Regions from separate parts of the Nocardia sp. NPDC050717 genome, predicted to be linked through region 2. Evidence: riboswitches for the same ligand, from Rfam matches in the RefSeq annotation. Region 2 holds a riboswitch; the other holds the start of a gene.
The links. A riboswitch is a leader RNA that binds a small molecule or an ion and turns the genes downstream of it on or off. The one in region 2 is predicted to bind cobalamin.

Region 1 (11,547 bases), on a different contig from region 2:
CAAGACGATCGTCGCGCTGCACGCCATGCTGCAGGTGGTGGATTCCGGTCGCCAGTGCGCGCTGCTGGCGCCGACGGAAGTCCTGGCCGCTCAGCACCATCGCTCGCTGCGGGCGATGCTGGGCGAGCTCGGCACCGCGGGGGAACTCGGCGCGGCCGAGCACGCGACCAAAATGGTGCTGCTCACCGGATCGATGTCGACGGCGGCCAAGAAGGCGGCCCTGCTGGACGCGGTGACCGGCGAGGCCGGCCTGGTCATCGGTACCCACGCCCTCATCCAGGACGCCGTGGAGTTCTTCGATCTCGGCCTCGTCGTCGTCGACGAACAGCACCGCTTCGGCGTCGAGCAGCGTGACGCGTTGCGGGCCAAGGCGAAGAACGGCATCAGCCCGCACCTGCTGGTGATGACAGCGACCCCGATTCCCCGCACCATCGCGATGACGACCCTGGGCGACCTGGAGACCTCCACCCTCACCCAGCTCCCGCGTGGCCGCTCCCCGATCGTGTCGAGAGTCGTTCCGCGCAAACTGCATCCGGGCTGGGTGGATCGCGCGTGGGAACGGATTCTGGAGGAGGTCGGCCAGGGCAGGCAGGCGTATGTGGTGTGCTCGCGGATCGGCGAGGATCCCGACGCGCCGCCCGCCAAGGGCAAGAAGTCGGCGCAGGAGAAGGAGGGGCCGACCACGCAGGCCGCCGTCGACATGTACGAGACGCTGCGCGCCGGGCCGCTGGCCGGTGTCCGGGTCGGGCTGCTGCACGGCCGGCTGCCGTCCGACGAGAAGGACCACGTGATGCGGCAGTTCAACGACGCCGCCATCGATGTCCTGGTGTGTACCACGGTCGTCGAGGTCGGCGTCGACGTGCCGAACGCGACGGTGATGGTGATCGTCGACGCGGACCGGTTCGGCGTGAGTCAGCTGCATCAGCTGCGCGGGCGCATCGGCCGCGGCGAGTATCCCGGGCTGTGCCTGCTCGTCACCGACGCCGCCCCCGGCGGCACTGCGATGGCGCGGCTCGAAGCGGTCGCGGCGACCACCGACGGTTTCGAACTCTCGGTCCTCGATCTGCGTCAGCGCCGCGAGGGCGACGTGCTCGGCGCGGCCCAGTCCGGAACGGCCCGCTCGCTGCGCCTGCTCTCGCTGCTCGACGACCTCGAGGTGATCACCGCGGCCCAGGAGCTGGCGCGCCAGGTGGTCGCCGAGGATCCGGGGCTGGTGCGCCATCCCGGGCTGGCCGGGATGATGCACGCGGCCGTCGACGGCGAGCGCATCGAATACCTCGCCAAATCCTGAACGCTCAGCGCGGCAGGCGCGGATACGGCAGGTCGGTGCTGGTGTGTTCGGCGACGGCGAGCGGCCGTCCGATCTGGGGGAAGGCGCGCTGGGGGCACGCGGCGCGCTCACACACCTTGCACCCGGCGCCGATCGGCACCGCCACCTGCGGGTCGTCGAGTTGCAGACCCTGCGAGTACACGAGCCGGTCCGCGTATTCGATATCGCAACCGAGCCCGATGACGAAGTTCTTCGCCGCCGCGCCGAAGCCCTGCGCGGTGGCCGGGGTGGTGCGGGCGATCCACAGATAGCGGCGGCCGTCGGGCATCTCCGAGATCTGGGTGAGGATGCGGCCGGGATGCGCGAACGCCTCGTGGGTGACCCACAGCGGGCAGCTGCCGCCGACCCGGGAGAAATGGAATGCCGTGGCCGACTGCCGCTTCGAGATGTTGCCCGCCCGGTCGGTGCGGACGAGGAAGAACGGCACCCCGCGCTGACCCTGCCGCTGCAGCGTGCTGAGCCGATGGCAGACCGTCTCGAAGCCGACCTCGAACCGCAGCGAGAGCAGGTCCACGTCGTAGCGCAGTTCCTCGGCCGAACGCAGGAACCGGCCGTAGGGCAGGATCAGCGCGCCCGCGAAGTAGTTGGCCAGGCCGACCCTGGCCAGCGTGCGGGATTCGCCGGTGAGCGCCCGTGATTCGGCGAGCACGTTGTCGATCTCGCGGCCGTAGAGCAGCAGGCCGAGGGTGCCTGCGATCTGGAAGGCGCGCTGACCGGGGCGCAGCCGCCGGGCGAGGGTCAGCGTGCGGGTGTCGGGGTCGTAGTGGCGTTTCGGGATGGTCGGGTCGGCGCCGTCGCCGCGGACGAGCACCGTGACGCCCGCGCGTTCCTCGGCGACCCTGGCCAGTTGCCGGTCCAGCGAGCCGATGCTCAGCCCGGCTTCCTCGAACAGCTGCTCGGCGGCGTGATCGAGGGTCGCGATGTGATTGCGGTGGTCGTAGAAGAAGTCGCGTACGTCCTCGTACGGCATCGGGGCGCCGGGCGCGCCCGCGTTGCTGTCCACCCGTGACGACAGCAGATCGAGCTGATCGGTGGCCGCGCGCAAGCGGCGGTGCATCGCGATGACGATCCGCGCCACCTCGGGCAATCTCGTCGCGAGCTCCTCGACCTCGGTGATCGGCGCGGTGTCGCCGCCGCCCGCCGCCTCGACAAGGACCTCGTGCAGGTCCGAGACCAGCCGTGCGTCGGAGTCGGCGGCGAAGAACTGCACGTCGAGGTCGAAGGTCGAGTTCAGTTTCAGCAGAACCGGAATGGTGAGCGGGCGTTGATCGCGCTCGAGCTGATTGAGATAACTGGGCGAGAGATCCAGCGATTTCGCCAACGCCGCCTGAGTCATCCTTCGTTCTTCACGCAGCCGTCGAAGCCGGGCCCCCGCGTACATCTTCCGCACGTCGGAGATCCTAACGCTCCGAGTTCGCAATGTTCGCTCTAATGGACGATCGCGTGCGGAGAAGTCCAGTCCTGCAAGGGATTTTACCTGTGACTACCCGTGCGTAACGTGCGAAGCGCCGAATCGGGGCACGCGGGGCCGGGCCCGCATGCTCGATGCGGGCCGGTCAAGGGGGTCCGGCCGGCCGATTCGGCGCGTGCCGCGCGGTTGCCGAGGGAGTTCCCAGAGCGAACGGGTATCACGGTATCAACTGGACCCGAGATCCGCCCCGGACGGCGATCGCCCGTCCGGGGCGGTTCGGCTCAGCGCAGCGCCGCGGCCGCCGTCACCAGGTTGCGCAGGGCGGCCTCCACCTCGACCGGCCCGCGCGTCTTGAGCCCGCAGTCGGGGTTCACCCAGAGCCGTTCGGCGGGAACGGCATCGAGGGCGGCGCGCAGCGAGGCGGTGATCTCCTCGACCGACGGGACGCGCGGGGAATGGATGTCGTAGACACCGGGGCCGACCCCGAGCGCGAAGCCGGCCGCGGTCAGGTCGTCGAGCACCTCCATGTGTGAGCGGGCCGCCTCGATCGAGGTCACGTCCGCGTCCAGACCCGCGATCGCCGTGATCACCTCGCCGAACTCCGAATAGCACAGGTGGGTGTGCACCTGGGTGGTGTCGGCCACGCCCGCCGTGGCCAGCCGGAACGCGTCCACCGACCAGCGCAGGTAGGCGGGCTGGTCGCTCACGCGCGGCGGCAGCAGCTCGCGCAGGGCGGGCTCGTCCACCTGGATGATCCGCGCGCCCTGGGCTTCCAGGTCGACGGTCTCGTCGCGGATGGCGAGGGCGACCTGCCCGGCCGTCTCGGCCAGCGGCTGGTCGTCGCGCACGAAGGACCAGGCCAGGATGGTCACCGGGCCGGTGAGCATGCCCTTGACCGGCTTGTCGGTGAGCGACTGCGCGTAGCCGATCCACGACAGCGTCATCGGCGCAGGCCGCGAGACGTCGCCGAACAGGATCGGCGGGCGCACGCAGCGGGTGCCGTAGGACTGCACCCAGCCGTTGTCGGTCGCGGCGAAACCGTCGAGGAGTTCGGCGAAGTACTGGACCATGTCGTTGCGTTCGGGCTCGCCGTGCACCAGCACGTCCAGACCGAGCCGCTCCTGCAGGGCGATCACCGCGGCGATCTCGGCGCGCATCCGGCGCTCGTACTCGGCCGCGTCGATCTCACCCTTGCGCAAGGCGGCACGGGCCCGGCGGATCGCCGAGGTCTGCGGGTAGGAGCCGATGGTGGTGGTCGGCAGGAGCGGCAGGTCGAGGTGGTCGCGCTGGCGTGCGCGTCGCTCGTCGGCCGGTGCGCGGGTCAGGTCGCCGTCACCGAGCGCCGCGAGGCGGCCGCGGACGCGCGCGTCGTGCAGGCGTGGATCGGTGCGGCGGGTCTCGGCGACAGCGCGGGCGGCGGCCAGCTCGGTGGCGACGGCGGGCGTGCCCTCGGTGATCGCGGTCGCGAGAACCCTGATCTCCCCGACCTTCTCGGCGCCGAAGGCGAGCCAGGAGCGCAGCCGCTCGTCGAGTCCGGTCTCCGGGGCCAGCGAGTACGGCACGTGCAGCAGCGAGCAGGAACTCGCCACGGCCACCGCGCCCGCGCTGCCGAGCAGGGTGCCCAGCGTCGCGAGTGCGGCGTCGAGATCGGTGCGCCAGACGTTGCGCCCGTCGACCACACCGGCGACGACGAGCGTGCGGGTGAGGCCGGGCAGGGCGGCCACCGCGGCGAGGTCGGTGCCGGCCGTGAAATCGAGGGCCACACCGTCGATTCCGGTGTCGGCGAGCGCGGCGAGGGCGGCGTCGGGGTGGCCGAAGTAGGTGGCCACCAGGATCGCGGGGCGGTCGGTCGCGGCCGCGAGCTCGGTGTAGGTCTCTCGCACGAGCGCGATCTCGGCCTCGGTCAGGTCGGTGACCAGCACCGGCTCGTCGAGCTGTACCCAGCGCGCGCCCGCGGCGGCCAGCCCGGCCAGCAACTCGCGATACAGCGGCAGCAGTTCCGGCAGCCGGTCCAGGGCCGGGCCGTCGGCGGACTTGGCCAGCTTCAGGAAGGTCAGCGGACCGATCACCACCGGCCGGGCCGGCACGCCGAGCTCGATCGCCTCGGCCAGTTCGGCGAGCAGCTTGTCGGGGTGCAGGGCGAAGGTGGTGCTCGCGTCGATCTCGGGGACCAGATAGTGGTAGTTGGTGTCGAACCACTTGGTCATCTCCAGCGGCGCCACCGTGTCGGTGCCGCGGGCCGCGGCGAAGTACCGGTCCAGCGGATCGGCGATCGCGTCGACGCGGGGCGGGAGCGCCCCGAGCAGGACGGCGGTGTCGAGCATCTGGTCGTAGTAGGAGAAGGTGCCGACGGGAATCGAATCCAGTCCGGCCGAGCGCAGTTGGGCGTAGTGCTCGGCGCGCAGCGTGCGGGCGACGGCGTGCAGGTGCTCGGCGTCGACCCGTCCCGCCCAGTAGGACTCGACGGCGCGCTTGAGTTCGCGGTTCGGGCCGATCCGTGGCAAGCCGAGAACCGTTGCGGTGAAGGGGGAGTGCGAAACAGTCACGGAGATTCTCCAGTGTGTCGTGCGGGAGCCATCGCCGTACTCAGGGCACACGTCGACACCGCCGGGACCTGCCGCGCGGGCGCGGCAGGTCGGCACAGGTGGTCCGCGCGCCCGATCCACGAGGCGGTGGCCGCCGGATACGGCGTATCCGGCACAGTCGGCAGGTCTTCGGACTCACCGGCACCGGTCGAGTGATCGACCGACCTACTGACCGTCGCTTCCCAGGTGTCGAGCCCAGTGCTGATGACGGTGGTCGTTCCGGCATACCGCTGCGGGACAGTCCCGGATTCCCACCGGGTTCCCTCTCCGCCCGGCGCGATCGTGCGTGTCCGGGCGTCGACGCCGGCGCGGGAGGTCGGGGCTCCGACTCTTCCACCGCGCAGGCGAACCAGCTGCGTCGCCCAGCATAGGCCGCGCGGACGCCGACGGCGAGCGCCCGCCCCCCTCGCCGAGTGCTGACCTGCGCGAACCGCCCGCACCGCCGACCGGTCCGCGCGGTGAGATGTGACGGCCGGGTGAACGCAACTTCGCAGGTGGGCCGGTGTGCGGTGTGAAGATTGCTGCGAAGCCACCTTGCGTGCCGGTGGTCCGGTCGCGTCCGGGTACCGTGGTCCAATGTTCTCGAAAGTCTTGGTCGCCAATCGTGGTGAAATCGCCATTCGCGCCTTCCGCGCGGCATACGAGCTAGGCATCGGAACGGTCGCGGTGTTCCCGCACGAGGACCGCAATTCCGTGCATCGGTTGAAGGCGGCCGAGTCCTACCAGATCGGCGAGGAAGGGCACCCGGTCCGGGCGTACCTGTCGATCGAGGCGATCATCGACGCCGCCAAGAGCGCCGGCGCCGACGCGATCTACCCCGGCTACGGCTTCCTGTCGGAGAACCCCGATCTCGCCGCCGCCTGTGAGCGCGAGGGCATCACCTTCATCGGCCCCTCGGCCGCCGTGCTCGAGATGGCGGGCAACAAGGCCACCGCCATCGCCACCGCCAAGGCGGCGGGCCTGCCGGTGCTGAAGTCCTGCGAGCCCAGTGCCGACATCGACGCCCTGCTGGCCGCGGCCGAGGAGTTCGAGTACCCGATCTTCGTCAAGGCCGTCGCCGGTGGCGGTGGCCGCGGCATGCGCCGGGTGGCCGCGCCCGAGCAGCTGCGCGAGTCGATCGAGGCGGCCTCGCGCGAGGCCGAGTCGGCCTTCGGCGATCCGACCGTGTTCCTCGAGCAGGCCGTGGTGAACCCGCGCCACATCGAGGTGCAGATCCTGGCCGACCAGCACGGCAACGTGATGCATCTGTTCGAGCGCGACTGCTCGCTGCAGCGCCGGCACCAGAAGGTGATCGAGCTCGCGCCTGCTCCGAATCTGGATCCCGCACTGCGCGAACGCATCTGCGCCGACGCCGTGGCCTTCGCCCGCCAGATCGGTTACAGCAACGCCGGCACCGTGGAGTTCCTGCTCGACGAACGCGGCAACCACGTGTTCATCGAGATGAACCCGCGCATCCAGGTCGAGCACACGGTGACCGAGGAGATCACCGATGTCGACCTGGTGCAGTCGCAGCTGCGGATCGCGGCGGGGGAGACCCTGGCCGATCTGGGCCTGAGCCAGGACGCGGTGACCATCCGCGGCGCCGCGCTGCAGTGCCGCATCACCACCGAGGACCCGGCCAACGGCTTCCGCCCCGACACCGGTCGCATCACCGCCTACCGCACGCCGGGCGGCGCGGGCATCCGCCTCGACGGCGGCGCGAACCTGGGCGCCGAGATCGGGGCCTACTTCGACTCGATGCTGGTCAAGCTGACCTGCCGCGGTCGCGACCTGCCCGCCGCCGCCGCGCGCGCCCGCCGCGCGCTGGCCGAGTTCCGCATCCGCGGCGTGACGACCAACATCCCGTTCCTGCTGGCGGTGCTCGACGATCCCGACTTCCAGGCGGGCCGGGTCACCACCTCGTTCATCGACGAGCGCCCCGAACTGCTCACCTCGCGCGGATCGGCCGACCGCGGCACCAAGATCCTGAGCTATCTGGCCGACGTCACGGTGAACAAGCCGCACGGCGAACGCCCGACCACGGTGTACCCGTACGACAAGCTGCCCGCCATCGACATGACCGTCGAGCCGCCCGCGGGTTCGCGCCAGCGCCTGCTCGCGCTCGGCCCGGAGGGCTTCGCGAAGGCACTGCGGGAGCAGAAGGCGCTCGGCGTCACCGACACCACCTTCCGCGACGCGCACCAGTCGCTGCTGGCGACCCGCGTGCGCACCAACGGCCTGCTCGGCGTCGCGGGCCACGTGGCCCGGCTGACCCCGGAACTGCTCTCGATCGAGGCGTGGGGCGGCGCGACTTACGATGTGGCGCTGCGGTTCCTGCACGAGGACCCGTGGGAGCGCCTGGCCGCGCTGCGCGAAGCCGTCCCCAACATCTGCCTGCAGATGCTGCTGCGCGGACGCAACACGGTCGGCTACACGCCCTACCCCGAGCAGGTGACCCGTGCCTTCGTGCAGGAGGCCACCGACACCGGCATCGACATCTTCCGCATCTTCGACGCGCTCAACAATGTCGACCAGATGCGGCCCGCCATCGCCGCCGTCCGCGAAACCGGAACGGCCGTGGCCGAAGTCGCGCTCTCCTACACCGGCGACCTGCTCGACCCGAACGAGTCGCTCTACACGCTGGACTACTACCTGAAGCTGGCCGAGCAGATCGTCGACGCGGGCGCCCACGTGCTCGCGATCAAGGACATGGCGGGTCTGCTGCGCGCGCCCTCGGCGGCCAAGCTCGTCACGGCGCTGCGGTCGAACTTCGACCTGCCGGTGCACGTGCACACCCACGACACCCCCGGCGGGCAGCTCGCCACCTACCTCGCCGCCTGGCAGGCGGGCGCCGACGCCGTCGACGGCGCGTCGGCGGCGATGGCGGGCACCACCTCCCAGCCCGCGCTCTCGGCGATCGTGGCCGCGGCCGCGCACACCGAGCACGACACCGGCCTGAACCTGCAGCACGTCTGCGACCTCGAGCCGTACTGGGAAGCCCTGCGCAAGGTGTACGCGCCGTTCGAGTCGGGCCTGCCCGCCCCGACCGGCCGCGTCTACACCCACGAGATCCCCGGCGGTCAGCTGTCGAACCTGCGTCAGCAGGCCATCGCACTCGGCCTCGGCGACCGGTTCGAGGAGGTCGAGGCCAAGTACGCGGCCGCCGACCGGCTGCTCGGCCGCCTGATCAAGGTGACCCCGTCGTCCAAGGTCGTCGGTGACCTGGCCCTGGCGCTGGTCGGCACCGGCGTCGACATCGAGGACTTCGCCGCCGACCCCGGTCGCTACGACATCCCGGACTCGGTCATCGGGTTCCTGCGCGGCGAGCTCGGCACCCCCGCGGGCGGCTGGCCCGAGCCCTTCCGCAGCAAGGCGCTGGCGGGCCGGAGCGAGCCCAAGCCGGAGACCCCGCTCACCGCGGCGGACCAGGCCGGGCTCGACGGCACCTCGCAGGAACGCCGCGACACCCTCAACCGGCTGCTGTTCCCCGGCCCGACCGCCGAATTCCAGGCGCACCGCGACAAGTACGGCGACACCACCGGGCTGTCGGAGAACCAGTTCTTCTACGGTCTGCGCCGCGGCGAGGAACACCGCGTCCAGCTGGAGAAGGGCGTCACCCTGCTCATCGGGCTCGAGGCGATCTCCGAGCCCGACGAGAAGGGCATGCGCACCGTCATGTGCATCATGAACGGGCAGCTGCGCCCGGTCGCGGTGCGTGACCGGTCCATCGCGTCCGAGGTGCCCGCGGTGGAGAAGGCCGACAAGAACAACCCCGGCCACATCGCGGCGCCGTTCGCCGGCGTCGTCACCCTGGCGGTGTCGGAGGGCGAGGAGATCCACGCGGGCGACACCATCGGCACCATCGAGGCCATGAAGATGGAGGCCGCGATCACCGCGCCGCGCGGCGGCATCGTCGGCCGGATCGCCACCGCCAAGGTGCAGCAGGTCGAGGGCGGCGATCTGCTGGTGGAACTGGCTGCGCGCGAGTCGGAATGACCCGCATCGTCGCCGGGACGGCGGGCGGACGGCGCCTGAAGGTGCCGCCCGCCGGTACCCGGCCCACCTCGGACCGGGTGCGCGAGGCGTTGTTCAGCGCGATCGACGCGCGCCTCGACCTCGACGGCGCGCGGGTCGTCGACCTGTACGCGGGGTCCGGCGCGCTCGGCCTGGAAGCGCTCTCGCGCGGCGCCGCGCACGCGCTGCTGATCGAGTCCGATCGCAAGGCGGCCGCGGTCGTGCGGGCCAACATCGCCGAGCTCGGCCTGCCCGGCGCCGAACTGCGCCTCGGCGCGGTCGGCTCGGTGCTCGCCCAGCAGGCGCCCGCCGCCTACGACCTGGTCTTCTCCGACCCGCCGTACGAGGTGAGCACCGAGGACGTACTCGCCGACCTGGTCGCGCTGGCGCGCAACGGCTGGCTCGCGCCCGACGCGCTGGTGATCGTGGAGCGTTCCATCCGCTCACCCGAAATCACCTGGCCCGCAGGCTATGCGGCGCTGAAGCCGCGCAAATACGGGGAGACCAGAATCGAGCTCGCCGAGTTCGGTGCTAGCGTCTGAGCCATGGCTGCTGCACTGTGCCCCGGCTCCTTCGATCCGGTGACCAACGGTCACCTCGACGTGTTCACCCGCGCGGCCGCGCAGTTCGACGAGGTGATCATCACGGTGATGGTGAACCCCAAGAAACAGGGCATGTTCACCGTCGACGAGCGGATGGACCTGCTGCGCGAGGCGGTCGCCCACCTGTCCAACGTGCGCGTCGCGTCGTGGCAGGGCCTGCTGGTCGACTTCGCCAAGCAGGAAGGCGTCGGCGCGATCGTCAAGGGCCTGCGCGACGCGGGTGACTTCGGCTACGAGCTGCAGATGGCGCAGATGAACCACAAGCTCGCCGGCGTCGACACCTTCTTCATCGCCACCAACCCCTCGCTGAGCTTCCTGTCCAGCTCGCTGGTGAAAGAGGTGGCGGCTTACGGCGGCGACGTGAGCGACATGCTGCCGCCCGCCGTCCACAAGCGACTGCTCGACCGCCTGGCCGAACGCCGCGGCTAGAAGACCAGGCCGCGCAGGGCCAGGAAGCGCATCCCGCCCACGGCGGCGGTGATGGCGAGCACGGCGAGTGCCTGGACGGTGTCGCCCAGCCCGGGCGCCCAGACGCCGAGCGCGGCCAGGCTCGCCGTGGTGATGCCGAGACCGAGCAGCGCGAGTCCGCCGCCCTCCCACTGGGCCGTGAACCAGGTGACCCGGTCGGCGGCGTGGAAGGTGAGCTGGCGGTGCAGCTCGTTGGCGATGACCGTGCTCACGACCGAACCCGCGACGTTCGCGATCAGCGGGCCGACGCCGTGCATGGCGAAGAACAGCAGCACATAGGCGATGTTGCTGGATCCGCCGACCAGGGCGAACCGGATGAGCTGGGGGAGGGCGCGGTCGCCGCGCAGGTAGGTCAGCGTCCGGTCCACGCGCGGGCGCACCACGGGTTTCGTGGGGGCGAGCGCGGGGAATGGACCGACCCAGGGTGTGACCATGCCCGGAAGGTGCGACACCGAGATTCTCGGTGTTTCCAGAACGGTCATGGTCGACTCCGATCGCAATGAACGAGCGTCGAGGAGTACAACAGCTGAAAACGTGTAGTGCTTCCCGGCGGACGGCGTTGTCGTGCCTCCCGATGGTAGCGGAAGCGGAGGGTTGCACTCCACTTGATATCGGTGCGATCTAGGACACTGTCGCGACACACCGCGACGACATTCGGAACACGCGCGTCGGCCGGGCAGACTGGGCCACGACGGCAGTGGTTTCGCCGGGATTCAGCAGGAGGGTAGTGAGCATGTATCGCGTATTCGAAGCACTCGACGAACTGGTCGCCATCGTCGAAGAGGCACGCGGCATCCCGCCGACCCGCAGCTGCATCGTGCCGCGCGGCGACGTCCTCGAACTGCTCGACGACGTCCGCGACGCCCTGCCCGGCGAACTCGACGACGCCCAGGACGTGCTCGACCACCGCGACAAGATCGTCGGCGACGCCCGCACCGGCGCCGAGGCCACCGTCACCTCGGCCAACGAGCAGGCCCGCACCACCATCGAGTCCGCGCGCGCCGAGGCCGACCGCATCCTCGCCGAGGCCAAGGCGCACGCCGACCGGATGGTCGCCGAGGCCACCACGCACGCCGACCGGCTGGTCGCGAACGCGCAGGCCGAGGCCGACCAGGTGATCGCCGACGGCAACGCCGAATACGACGAGCTCACCGGCCG
Region 2 (11,547 bases):
GGATCTGGCGCGGATGCGCAAACGCTACGGCGCCGCGGCGAAGATGCTGCTCACCCGGGTGCACACCTGGTTCAACTTCCCGAAGTGGTTCTACCTGGACCTGCCGGTGAACACGCTCACCGCGCCGCGGCTGACCCCGGGCGGGCTCAGCACCCAGTACTCCTCGGTCGGGCATTTCGACCTGGCCGACGACCAGGCACTGGTGATCACGGTGCCGAAATCGGACGCCCCGTACCAGGGTTTCCAGCTGGGCAGTCTCTGGTACATCTCGCTCGACTACGTCAACCATCAGACCAGCCTCAATCACGCGCAGGCCCAGGTGGATCCGGACGGGATGATCCGCATGGTGGTGAGCAAGGCCGACCCCGGCATCACGAACTGGATCGAGACCACCGGCCGCACCCGCGGAATCCTGCAGTTCCGGTGGCAGCGCACCGACCGGCCGATGACCGAGGCCGAAGGGCCGACCGTGGCCGTGGTGCCGATCGGCGAGGTCGCGCGACACCTTCCCCATATCGAGGACAACCGGATCGACGCCGCCGCCTGGCGCGAACGGATCGCGGCCCGGCAGCGGGCCTTCGCGGAGAGGATGCTCGGATGAGCGGCGCATTGCTGGACGGCAAGGTCGTGGTGGTGTCGGGTGTCGGTCCCGGCCTCGGCCGGTCCATCTGTCTCGAGGCCGCGGCCGCCGGGGCGACCGTCGTGCTCGCGGCACGCACCGAATCGCGGCTGCTCGAGGTCGCCGCGGAGATCGAGGGCGCCGGGGGCGCGACACTGTGCGTGCCCACCGACATCACCGACTCGGCGGCCGTGGAGAACCTGGTGGCGCAGACCCTGGAGACGTTCGGCCGGGTCGACGCGCTGGTGAACAACGCCTTCTCGATGCCGTCGATGAAGCCGCTGGACCGCACCGATTTCGACCACATCCGGTCGAGTCTGGACATGACGGTGCTGGGCGGACTGCGGATGACGCAGGCGTTCACACCGGCCCTGGCCGAGGCCAAAGGCGCTGTGGTGATGATCAATTCGATGGTGGTGCGCCATTCCGAACCGCGCTACGGCAGCTACAAGCTCACCAAGGCGGCGCTGCTGGCCATGTCGCAGACCCTGGCCACCGAACTCGGCGCCAAGGGTGTGCGGGTCAACAGCGTGCTGCCCGGCTACATCTGGACCGATCAGTTGAAGTGGTATTTCGGCGAGGTCGCCAAGAAGTACGGCATCACCGTCGAACAGGTCTATGAGCAGACGGCGTCGAAATCGGACCTGAAGCGGTTGCCCGAACCCGACGAGATCGCCCGCGCCGTGGTGTTTCTCGCCTCGGCATGGTCCTCGGCGATCACCGGCCAGACCCTCGACGTCAACTGCGGCGAATACCACAACTAGGAGCTTTCGCGATGACCGTGCGTACCGATGTCGGCACCGTGGCCGACCTGCACGCCTCAGCCACCAAACTCACCGGGCTCACCGATTTCGGGGCCGACGACTACACCGAGGCGCTGCAGATCCTGCTCGACTCGTATCGCGAGGAGGCCGGGCTCACCGAGCTCGGTTCGAAGATGTCGCGCTTCTTCCTGCGCGGCACCCTCGTGGCCCGCGCGCTGAGCGAGGCCGCGTGGGCGGCCAACCCCGGCTATGTCGACACCCCGGTCACCCGGCCGATTTTCGTCACCGGGTTGCCGAGGACCGGCACCACGGCGTTGCATCGCCTGCTGGCCGCCGATCCGGGTCATCAGGGCCTGGAGATGTGGTTGACCGAATTCCCGCAGCCGCGTCCGCCGCGGGAATCCTGGGCCGCGAACCCGGCGTATCAGCAGATCGACGCGGGGTTGCGGCAGCACCACGTGCAGAATCCGGAATTCATGGGGCTGCACTACATGAGCGCGGCCGATGTGGAGGAGTGCTGGCAGCTGCTGCGCCAGTCGGGAACGTCGCACTCGTATGAATGCCTGGCCTACGTGCCGGGGTATTCGCAGTGGCTGGCCCAGCAGGACTGGACGCCCGCCTACGCTCGGCACCGCCGCAATCTGCAGCTGATCGGGATGAACGACGATCGCCGGTGGGTTCTGAAGAACCCCAGTCATCTGTTCAATCTGGACGCTCTGCTCGCGGTCTACCCGGACGCGGTGGTGATCCAGACCCACCGCGATCCCGCCACGATCATCCCGTCGGTGTGCAGCCTCAACGAGCACGCGACCCGCGGCTGGTCGACCGTGTTCACCGGCGAGACCATCGGCCGCACCCAGCTCGACCTGTGGGCGCGCGGTCTCGCGGAGTTCACCGCGGCGCGGGCGCGGCACCCCGAGGCGACGTTCCTCGACATCGAGTTCGACGACCTGCGCGCCGATCCGTTCGCCGTGGTCGCCGGGATCTACGACCGCATCGGGGCCGAGTTCAGCGAGGGGGCGCGCGCCGCCATCGCTGCCCTCGACGCCGAGAGCCGGACGGGCGATCGCAAACCGACGCACCGGTATTCGCTGGCGGACTATGGGTTGACCGAGGAGATGGTCGCCGAACGATTCGCCTGAGTGTGGTCGATCGGTCCGGCCCCGGGCCGGGCCGATCGTGCCTCGACTAGACCCGTTCGAGCGGGCGGTGCGGACCCTCGGGCCGCTCGACGGTGATGGCGTCGTCCGGCCGCACCGGGCCACCCGCCACGACGACACCCATGATCCCGGCCTTGCGGATCACCTGGCCTTCGTCGTCGCGGTAGGCCACCCGGCTCAGCAGGCCCGCCCGGAACATGTCGATCTGCAGGCACGGATTGCGCAGCCCGGTCACCTCGACCACGGCCTCCGGGCCGATCCGCAGGAGTGTCCCGACCGAGAGCCCCAGCAGGTCGAGTCCGGCGGTCGTGATGTTCTCGCCGAGTTGTCCCGGCGCCACGTCGAAGCCGTGTCCGGCGAGCTCGTCGAACAGTTCGCGCTGCATCAGGTGCACCTGGCGCAGGTTCGGCTGCGTGGGATCCTGCGCGACCCGGGACCGGTGTTTCACCGTCACGCCCGCGTGGGCGTCGCCCTCGACGCCCAGCCCCGCCAGCAACCGGATCCCGTCCCGCCGTTCCTTGGTGAACGTGTGCGCACCGCTACTGCTGACCGCGACCACCGTGCCGCCCATCGCATGCCTTCCCCTGCCTCGAATCCCGTACCGGCCCAGCGTAGTCCGCGAGCCGACCGGCCGCCGCAGGCTCCTGTCAGTAGCCGGCCGACAGAATGCTGGGATTCGCCCGCGCCGGTGATTCCCGACGGGGCAGTTCCGAGCGAACTGTTCGCTCGGGACTTCCGGTGTCAGCTCGGCACCCGTGGTCGGCGGGAGATCCGCGGAGCCGCTGACCGTGTTCACTCCGGGGTGGTGGCGGGCTCGAGGGCGAGAGGTGTTGTGGTGGTGTGCCATCGTCCGTCGGGATAGGTGATGTAGAGGGGGCCCAGGTTGCAGGGGTTCAGGCAGCCGGTGGCGGTGATGAGTGCATCGGGGTGGTCGCGGCGCAGGGTGCGGTGGAGGGCGGCGGCGCCGTAGACGGTGCAGCGGGGGCCGCGGCAGACCAGGATGTGTTGGGTGTGGTCGGGGATGTGGGACCAGGCCGGGCTGCGGAAGGCGCGGGGGCTCGCGGTGACCGGCGTGCCGATCTCGTCCAGACGGGCGCGGATCAGGTCCGCGAAATCCGCGGTGGTGTCCAGGCTTTCGGTGACGCGGATGTCGAGGGCGGTGGTGCGGGTTTCGCGCCAGTTGGCGACGGCGCGGGCGATCCAGGTCTCCAGGTAGCGGTCGCGGGGAACGGCGAGAGGGATCAGGGTGACCGGGAGGTCGTCCGCCGCGGCGCCGTCGAGGGCGTCGTGGATCGTCGGCTCGCCCTGGTCGAGCAGGGCATAGCCGATGCCGCAGGCCTCGGCGAGCGCCGCGACGGCGGCTACGTCGACGCCCGAAGGCGTGGGACGGGCGACGAGGACGTGGCGGCGGGTCATGCGGCACGCACCGAGCGGGCGGCCGGGACGACCAGGGGTGTGCCGGTCATCGGGTCCTCGATCACGGCGCAGGTGACGCCGAAGACGTCGGCGACCAGGTCGGGGCGCACTATCTCGGCGGGCGGGCCCTGGGCGACGACCCGGCCGTCCTTCACCGCGACCAGGTGGTCGGCGTAGCGCGCCGCCAGATTCAGGTCGTGCAGCACGGCGATGATGGTGCGCGGCAACAGGTTCCGCAGTACATCGAGGATGTCGAGCTGATGCGCCAGGTCGAGGAAGGTGGTCGGTTCGTCCAGCAGCATCACCTCCGGTTCCTGCGCGATCGCCAGGGCGAGCCAGACCCGCTGCTTCTGCCCGCCGGAGAGCTGGTCGACGGTGCGGTCGACGAGGTCGAGCGTGTCGGTCAGCGTCAGGGCGGTACGGACCGCGGTCTCGTCGGCGGCCGACCACTGCCGGAACCAGCGTTGATGCGGGTGACGGCCGCGACCGACGAGTTCGCCGACGGTGATGCCGTCGGGCGCCACGGGCTGCTGCGGCAGCATCCCGAGGCGCCGCGCCACCGTCCGCGCGGGGCTGGTCGTGAGGTCGGCGCCGTCGAGCAGGATCGTCCCGGCGCTCGGCGGGATCAACCGGGCCAGCCCGCGCAGCAGTGTCGACTTGCCGCAGCCGTTGCGGCCGACGATGACGGTGAGCGCGCCGGCGGGGAAGTCGACGGTGGCGTCGGTGACGATCGTGGTGTCGCCGTAGGCGAGGGCGAGGTTCGCGGTGGTGAGATGGGCGGTCATCCAGCGTGTCCGATCCGGGTTGCGCGGGCGAGGAGATACAGCAGAACGGGGGCGCCCAGCAGGGCGGTGACCACGCCGACGGGCAGCTCGGCGGGGAACAGGCGCCGCGCGGCCAGGTCGGCGGTGACCACCAGCAGAGCGCCCGTGGTGGCGGCGGGGACCAGTCCCGCGCCGCGTTCGGCGAGCAGCCGACGCACGATCTGCGGGGCGACCAGCGCGATGAACGCGATGGGTCCGGCCGCCGCCGTGGCCAGGGCGGCGGCCACCGCGGCGAGGGCGACCAGGGTGGTGCGGTGCGGACCGCGGCGTCCCGCCAGGGAATTGGCAAGTTCGTCGCCCAGCTCGAGCAGCGGCAGGGAGCGAGCGAGGACCAGCAGCGCGGGCACGACGACGACCAGCGCGGCGACGGCGAACCCCACATGCGTCCAGTCCCGGTTGGCGAGGCTGCCGGTGAGCCACAGCGCGGCCGCGTGCGCCTGGTAGACATTCGCCGTGGTCAGCACGTAGGAGGTGGCCGCGGTGAGCATCGCCGTGACCCCGATGCCGACGAGAACGAGGCGGTACCCGTCGAGACCGTCCTTGCTCGCCACCACGACGATCAGGGCCATGGCCACGGCGGCTCCGGCCATCGCGCCGCCGACGAGCGCCAGGCCCGCGCCGCCCAGCAGCACACTCACCACCAGCGCGCCGAGGGAGGCGCCGGCATTGATGCCGATGATCTCCGGGCTCACCAGCGGATTGGTCGCGATCCGCTGCAGGATCGCGCCGGCGAGCGCGAACGCGGCGCCCACGCCCAACCCGGTGAGAGCCCGGGGCAGCCGGTCGGCGACGATCACGTCGTACTCGATGCGGGTGCCACCGCCGCCGAGCACGCGCAGCACGTCACCGGTGGAGACCGGATAGTGGCCGACGGTGAGCGAGTAGCCCGCCACGGCCACCGCGGTCGCGGCGAGCAGCACCGTCAGCAGCAGTGATCGCCGCTGCACCCGGAGCACGACACGGCGACCCGGCGAGCGGATCAGGAGGGTGCCGTCGGGCAGCACCCGAGGTTCGGTACCGGTCACAGCGTCGCCACCCGCCTGGTGCGCACCAGGTAGAGGAAGAACGGCGCACCCGCGAACGCGGTGACGATGCCGACCTGGATCTCCATCGGCCGGGCGACCACGCGGCCCAGGATGTCGGCCAGCAGCAGCAGGGTCGGCCCGAGCACCGCCGACCACACCACCAACCACCGGTAGTCCTGGCCCGCACAGAAGCGCGCGAGATGCGGAACGACCAGGCCGAGGAACGCGAGGGGGCCTGCGATCGCCACCGCGCCGCCCGCGAGCAGGACGACGCTCAGCGCGCCGACGGCGCGCACCGCGACCAGCCGCGTTCCGAGCGTGCGCGCCATGTCGTCGCCCATGGCGATCGCGTTCAGCGACCGCGCCACCGAACCGGCCAGCACCGCGCCGAGCACGATGAACGGGGCTACGCCCCAGACGGATTCGGCGTCGGCACGTGCCAGCGAGCCGACCACCCAGAAGCGGAAGTTCTCGAAGGTCGTGCGGTCCAGCAGCGTGACGGCGGTGGTGATCGCGCCGCACAGCGCGGCGAACGCCGCGCCGGCCAATGCCAGCTTCACCGGTGTCGCACCGCCGAAACCCAGGGAGCCCAGCGTGTACACGAACAACGCGGCGACCGCGGCGCCGAGGAAGGCGAACCAGACATAGCCCGACGCCGAGGCCACCCCGAGCCCACCCATGGCCAGCACGATCGCCAGCGCGGCGCCCGCGTTGATGCCGAGCAGTCCCGGACCGGCCAGCGGATTGCGGGTCAGTCCCTGCATGATCGCGCCCGCCAGCGCGAACGCCAGCCCGGCGAGGACACCGGCGACGGTGCGCGGCAGCCGGATGTAGCGCACGATCCGGTCGGTGTCGGAGCCGGTGAAATCGGTGAACGCCGCGATCGCCTGGTCCGGGGACAGGGCGTGGGCGCCGATCAGGATTGAGGCGGCACAGGCGACGGCCAGCGCGGCACCGGCCACGAGCAGGCCGGTGCCGCGAACGGCGGGCGTCACCGTCCGAACAGCTCGGGATGGATCAGCGCGGCGACCAGTTCGGTCGCGTGCGCGATCCGGACGCCTGCGGCCCGGTCGGCGAACAGGAACGGGTGCACCGCGCCCGACCGCACGGCGGTCAGGTTCGCGAAGGCCGGGTTCCCGACCAGCTTGTCGACCTGGGGTCGCGCGTCGTCGCGGGTGTAGGTCGCCTTGCAGCACTGGCTGGTCAGGATGATGTCGGGATCGCGGGCGATGAGTTCCTCGGCGCCGATGGCCACGTTGCGGCGCGCGGTCAGGTCGGCGAAGGCGTTGGTCCCGCCTGCCGCCTCGATGATCTGGGTGATGAAGTCGAGGCCGCCTGCCACCTGGTAGGACCCGTCGTCCTTGGGTGTGACCACCGCGACCCTGGGCCGTGGCGCGGTGCCGGTCTTCGCGCGCACCGTGTCGATCCGCGCACCGAGCTGGGCGACCACGGCGTCGGCGCGGTCGGCCACGCCCCAGAGGGCGCCGAGGTCGCGCAGGTCGGCGTAGACGTTCTCGAAGCGCACGGTCTTCGGGTCGATCGCCTCGTCGGCCAGGCCGTCGGCGCTCGGGCACAGCGGGCTCAGCACCCACGTCCGAATGCCAAGCTCCCCCAAGCCCGCTCGGGTGCCGACGCTCTGCTGGGCCGACTTCGCGAACACCCCGTTGAACCCGGACAGCACGAAGTCCGGGTTCTCCGCGAGCAGTTCGTCGCGGCTCGGCAGCTTCTCGGCATAGGCCGACTTCGCCTGCGCCTCCCGGTATTCCGGCAGCACCGCGGCGTCGAGGAACGCCGTGCCGACGAGCCGGTCGGTGACGCCGAGCGCGTGCGCGATCTCGATGGCGGGCTGATAGGCGGCGTAGATCCGCCGGGGTGGTTCCGGGACGCTCACCTCCAGCCCGCAGTTGGCGCGGGTGACGGCGTCGGCGCCGTTCGCTTCCGGAACGGGTGGCGCCGCGCACCCGGTGATGACGATCGCGCAGGCGATCAGCGCGACGCCGCGTAGGCGCGCGAAAACAGACGGAGTCAAGGTGCCGGCCTTCCAGGTCCTCGTGGAATGGGTACTACGTGGCCGTGGCCGGTCTCCTGGCTGACGGGATTGACGCGGCGGATCCACCTTCCCAGGGCACATGTGCCCCAGTGGCTCCGGACGACGGTCTGTCGTCCGGAACGATCCGTCGCTCCCGATCACAGTGGCGAGGGCCGCACCGGTTTCGCACCGATTTCCCGAACACCACGGCTGGCCGGACTGTACCAAGATCGGCGGCGGCGGTGCGCGCCCGCCCCGATCCGGCTCACCGCCGCGCGAAGCCGGCGTACCAGGACAGCAGGTCCGGGTCGTCGACGGCGCTCGGGTCGACGACGCTGCCGGGATCGGCGCCCTGGAGCAGCTTCTTGATCGGGACCTCGAGTTTCTTCCCGGTACGGGTGCGGGGAATTCCCGGCGCCGCGATGATCTCGTCGGGCACGTGGCGCGGCGAGGTGCGGGTCCGGATCGTGTCGCACAGGCGTGCGCGCAACGCGTCGGTCAGTGCGACGCCGGGCGCCAGGACGACGAACAACGGCATCCAGTAGCCGCCGTCGGGCTGTTCGGCGCCGACCACGAGGGAGTCGGTGATCTCCGGCAGCGGGTCGACGGCCTGATAGATGTCGGCGCTGCCCATCCGGATGCCGTGCCGGTTGAGGGTGGAGTCCGAGCGGCCGTGCACGACGACGCTGCCGCGTTCGGTGACGGTGATCCAGTCACCGTGGCGCCACACGCCCGGGTGGTCCGCGAAATAGGCCGCGCGATACCGGGATCCGTCGTGATCGCGCCAGAAGCCGACCGGCATGGACGGCATCGGCGCGGTGACGACGAGTTCCCCGACCGCGTTCCGGACCGGTGCGCCCGCGTCGTCCCAGGCCGCGAGCGCGACACCGAGGTACGGCGCGGACAGCTCCCCTGGCCAGACGGGCACCGTCGGCGCGCCGCCCGCGAAGGCCGACACCACATCGGTGCCGCCACTGATCGAGGCCACCGGGATGTGCGCGCCGACGCTGTCGCGCAACCACAGCGAGGACGCCGCGGGGAACGCCGAGCCGGTGACCCCGATCAGGCGCAGCGCCGACAGGTCGTGGTCGCGGCCCGGCACCGCGCCGGCCTTCATGCAGGCCTGGACATAGCCAGGGCTGGTGCCGAGAACCGTCACCCGCACGCGGGCGGCGATGTCCCACAGCGCATCCGGGGCCGGCGCCGCCGGGCTGCCCGGATAGCAGACGATGGTCGCGCCCACCAGCAGCCCGGCGACCTGGAAGTTCCACATCATCCAGCTCGGGCTGGTGTACCAGAAGAAGGTGTCGTCCCGGCCGAGGTCGGTCTGCAGCGCGAGCGCTTTGAGGTGTTCCAGCAGGACGCCGCCGTGCCCGTGCACGATGCCCTTCGGCAGCCCGGTGGTCCCCGACGAGTACAGCACCCACAGCGGGTGATCGAAGTCGACCCGCTCCGGCACGAGCGGCTCCGATGCCGGCTCGCTCGCCTGCGCCCAGTCGAGCGCGTCCGCCACCACTTCGCCGAGCCGGGAGACCACCACGGTGGCGCGCAAGCCCGGCAGCGCGGCCCGCAGCGCCTCGATCTCGGCGCGACGGGAGTGCCGTTTGCCGCCGAACCGATAGCCGTCGGCGGTCACCAGGACCACCGGGTCGAGCTGGCCCAGCCGGTCCAGCGCGGCCGCGGCCGTGTAGTCCTGGCCGCAGGCGCTCCAGATCGCGCCCAGGCTCGCGGTCGCCAGGAAGGCGATCACGGCCTCGGCGATGTTCGGCAGGTAGCCGACGACCCGATCGCCCGGCCCGACCCCCGCCGCGCGCAGGGTCCGCGCGAATCCGGCTGCCCGGCCGAGCATCTCGGCCCAGGACAGCTCGGTGACCGCGCCGTCCTCCTCGACCGACACGATCGCGGGCCGGTCGGTGCGGGCCTGCGCGAGCACGCGCTCAACGTAATTGAGCCGTGCGCCGGGAAACCAGGACGCCCCCGGCATCTCGCGGCGGGCGAGGACCACCGGTGGCCGCTCCCCCAGCCCGAACCAGTCCCAGACCGCGCCCCAGAACCCGGCCACGTCGTCGACGGACCATTGCCACAGGGCGCGGTAGTCCGGCAGCGTGACCGCGTGCCGCTCGGCGACGAACCGCGCGAAGTCGGTGATGCGCGCCCGCGCGATGTCCTCGGTGGCCGGCACCCACTGCGGCGTCGCGGTCTCGCCGGTCATCGGGCGCTCCACCCCCCGTCCATGACGTACGAGGTTCCGGTGACCATGCCCGCCTGGTCGCCCGCCAGCCAGCCGACCAGCGCGGCGACCTCCGCGGGCTCGATCAGCCGTTTGATCGCGCTCTCGGTGAGCAGCACCTTCTCGACCACGTCCCGTTCGGGGATGCCGTGGGCCGCCGCCTGGTCGGCGATCTGCTTGTCCACCAGCGGTGTTCGCACGTAGCCGGGGTTCACGCAGTTGCTGGTGACCCCGTGCAGGCCGCCCTCGAGCGCCGTCACCTTCGACAGCCCTTCCAGCGCGTGCTTGGCCGTCACATAGGCCACCTTGTAGGCCGACGCGCGCAGGCCGTGGACCGACGAGACGTTCACGATCCGGCCGAATCCGCGGGCGTACATGTGCGGAAGGGCGGCGCGGATCAGCAGGAACGGCGCCTCCACCATCAGGGTCTGCATGCGCCGGAACTGTTCCGGGGAGAACTGCTCGATCGGGCTCACCGACTGCACACCGGCGTTGTTCACCAGAATGTCCACCGCCAGTGTGCGTTCGGCGAGCGCGTCGACGTCGAGCAGATCGACCGCCCACGCGTGGCCGCCGATCTCGGCGGCGACGGATTTCGCGCCGATCTCGTCGATGTCGGCGACGGTCACCTCCGCGCCGCGCGCGGCCAGCTCGCGGGCGCACGCGGCGCCGATCCCGCCGGCCGCGCCGGTGACCAGCGCCGTGCGTCCGATCAGGTCGGTCATGCGGTCACGACCTTGGCCGTCGCGGGTGCGTCCGCGGTCGCCGACTCCGCGGCGTCGGCGGCGTCGAGGGACTCGAGGTCGATGCCCTTGGTCTCCTTGGCGCAGAGCACCGCGACCGCGGTGACGGCCGCCGCGACCGCCAGGTACACCGCGATCGGGACCGAGGAACCGTAGGAGTCGAGCAGCTTGACCGCGATGATCGGCGCGAGCGAGCCCGCCACGATCGAGGTGACCTGATAGCCCAGGGACACACCGGAATACCGCATGCGGGTCGGGAACATCTCCGCCATGATCGCGGGCTGACCGGCGTACATCAGGCCGTGGAAGACCAGGCCGACGATGATCGCCGCCAGGATCAGCGCGCTGTTGGCGGTGTCCATCATCGGGAACGCGAAGAAGCCCCAGGTGGCGGCCGCCAAGGCACCCGCCAGGTACACCGGGCGCCTGCCGAACCGGTCACCGAGGCGCCCGGCCAGCGGGATCACCCCCATGTGCACGGCGTGCGCGGCCAGCAGCCACCACAGGATCGTGGTGGTGTTCGCCTCCACGTGCACCTTCAGATAGGTGATGGAGAAGGTGACCACCAGGTAGTACATGATGTTCTCGCCGAAGCGCAGCCCCATCGCGGTGAACACGCCGCGCGGGTAGCGACGCAGCACCTCGAAGACGCTGAACGAGCTCGCCTTGGCCTGTTCCATGTGCTTCTGGGCCTCGACGAAGATCGGCGCGTCGGTCACCTTGGTGCGCACGTAGTA

Region 1: linked by a shared signal. The riboswitch ahead of metE (5-methyltetrahydropteroyltriglutamate--homocysteine S-methyltransferase) and the one ahead of AB0H56_RS21435 (ABC transporter substrate-binding protein) in region 2 are both predicted to bind cobalamin.

Annotation. Positions count from the first base shown of each region.
Region 1 covers NZ_JBFAHR010000004.1:39,164-50,710, reverse strand. Annotated here, with positions in the region: gene recG (ATP-dependent DNA helicase RecG) at 1-1,291, shown strand, start outside; gene AB0H56_RS10820 (short-chain fatty acyl-CoA regulator family protein) at 1,296-2,720, opposite strand; gene metE (5-methyltetrahydropteroyltriglutamate--homocysteine S-methyltransferase) at 3,023-5,287, opposite strand; cobalamin riboswitch at 5,429-5,643, opposite strand; gene AB0H56_RS10810 (pyruvate carboxylase) at 5,903-9,301, shown strand; gene rsmD (16S rRNA (guanine(966)-N(2))-methyltransferase RsmD) at 9,298-9,861, shown strand; gene coaD (pantetheine-phosphate adenylyltransferase) at 9,865-10,350, shown strand; gene AB0H56_RS10795 (GtrA family protein) at 10,347-10,871, opposite strand; gene AB0H56_RS10790 (DivIVA domain-containing protein) at 11,123-11,547, shown strand, end outside.
Region 2 covers NZ_JBFAHR010000010.1:265,042-276,588, reverse strand. Annotated here, with positions in the region: gene AB0H56_RS21475 (hypothetical protein) at 1-601, shown strand, start outside; gene AB0H56_RS21470 (SDR family oxidoreductase) at 598-1,383, shown strand; gene AB0H56_RS21465 (sulfotransferase) at 1,395-2,525, shown strand; gene AB0H56_RS21460 (MOSC domain-containing protein) at 2,572-3,114, opposite strand; gene AB0H56_RS21455 ((2Fe-2S) ferredoxin domain-containing protein) at 3,336-3,959, opposite strand; gene AB0H56_RS21450 (ABC transporter ATP-binding protein) at 3,956-4,744, opposite strand; gene AB0H56_RS21445 (iron chelate uptake ABC transporter family permease subunit) at 4,741-5,808, opposite strand; gene AB0H56_RS21440 (iron chelate uptake ABC transporter family permease subunit) at 5,805-6,803, opposite strand; gene AB0H56_RS21435 (ABC transporter substrate-binding protein) at 6,800-7,837, opposite strand; cobalamin riboswitch at 7,866-8,081, opposite strand; gene AB0H56_RS21430 (acetoacetate--CoA ligase) at 8,103-10,049, opposite strand; gene AB0H56_RS21425 (3-hydroxybutyrate dehydrogenase) at 10,046-10,792, opposite strand; gene AB0H56_RS21420 (MFS transporter) at 10,789-11,547, opposite strand, start outside.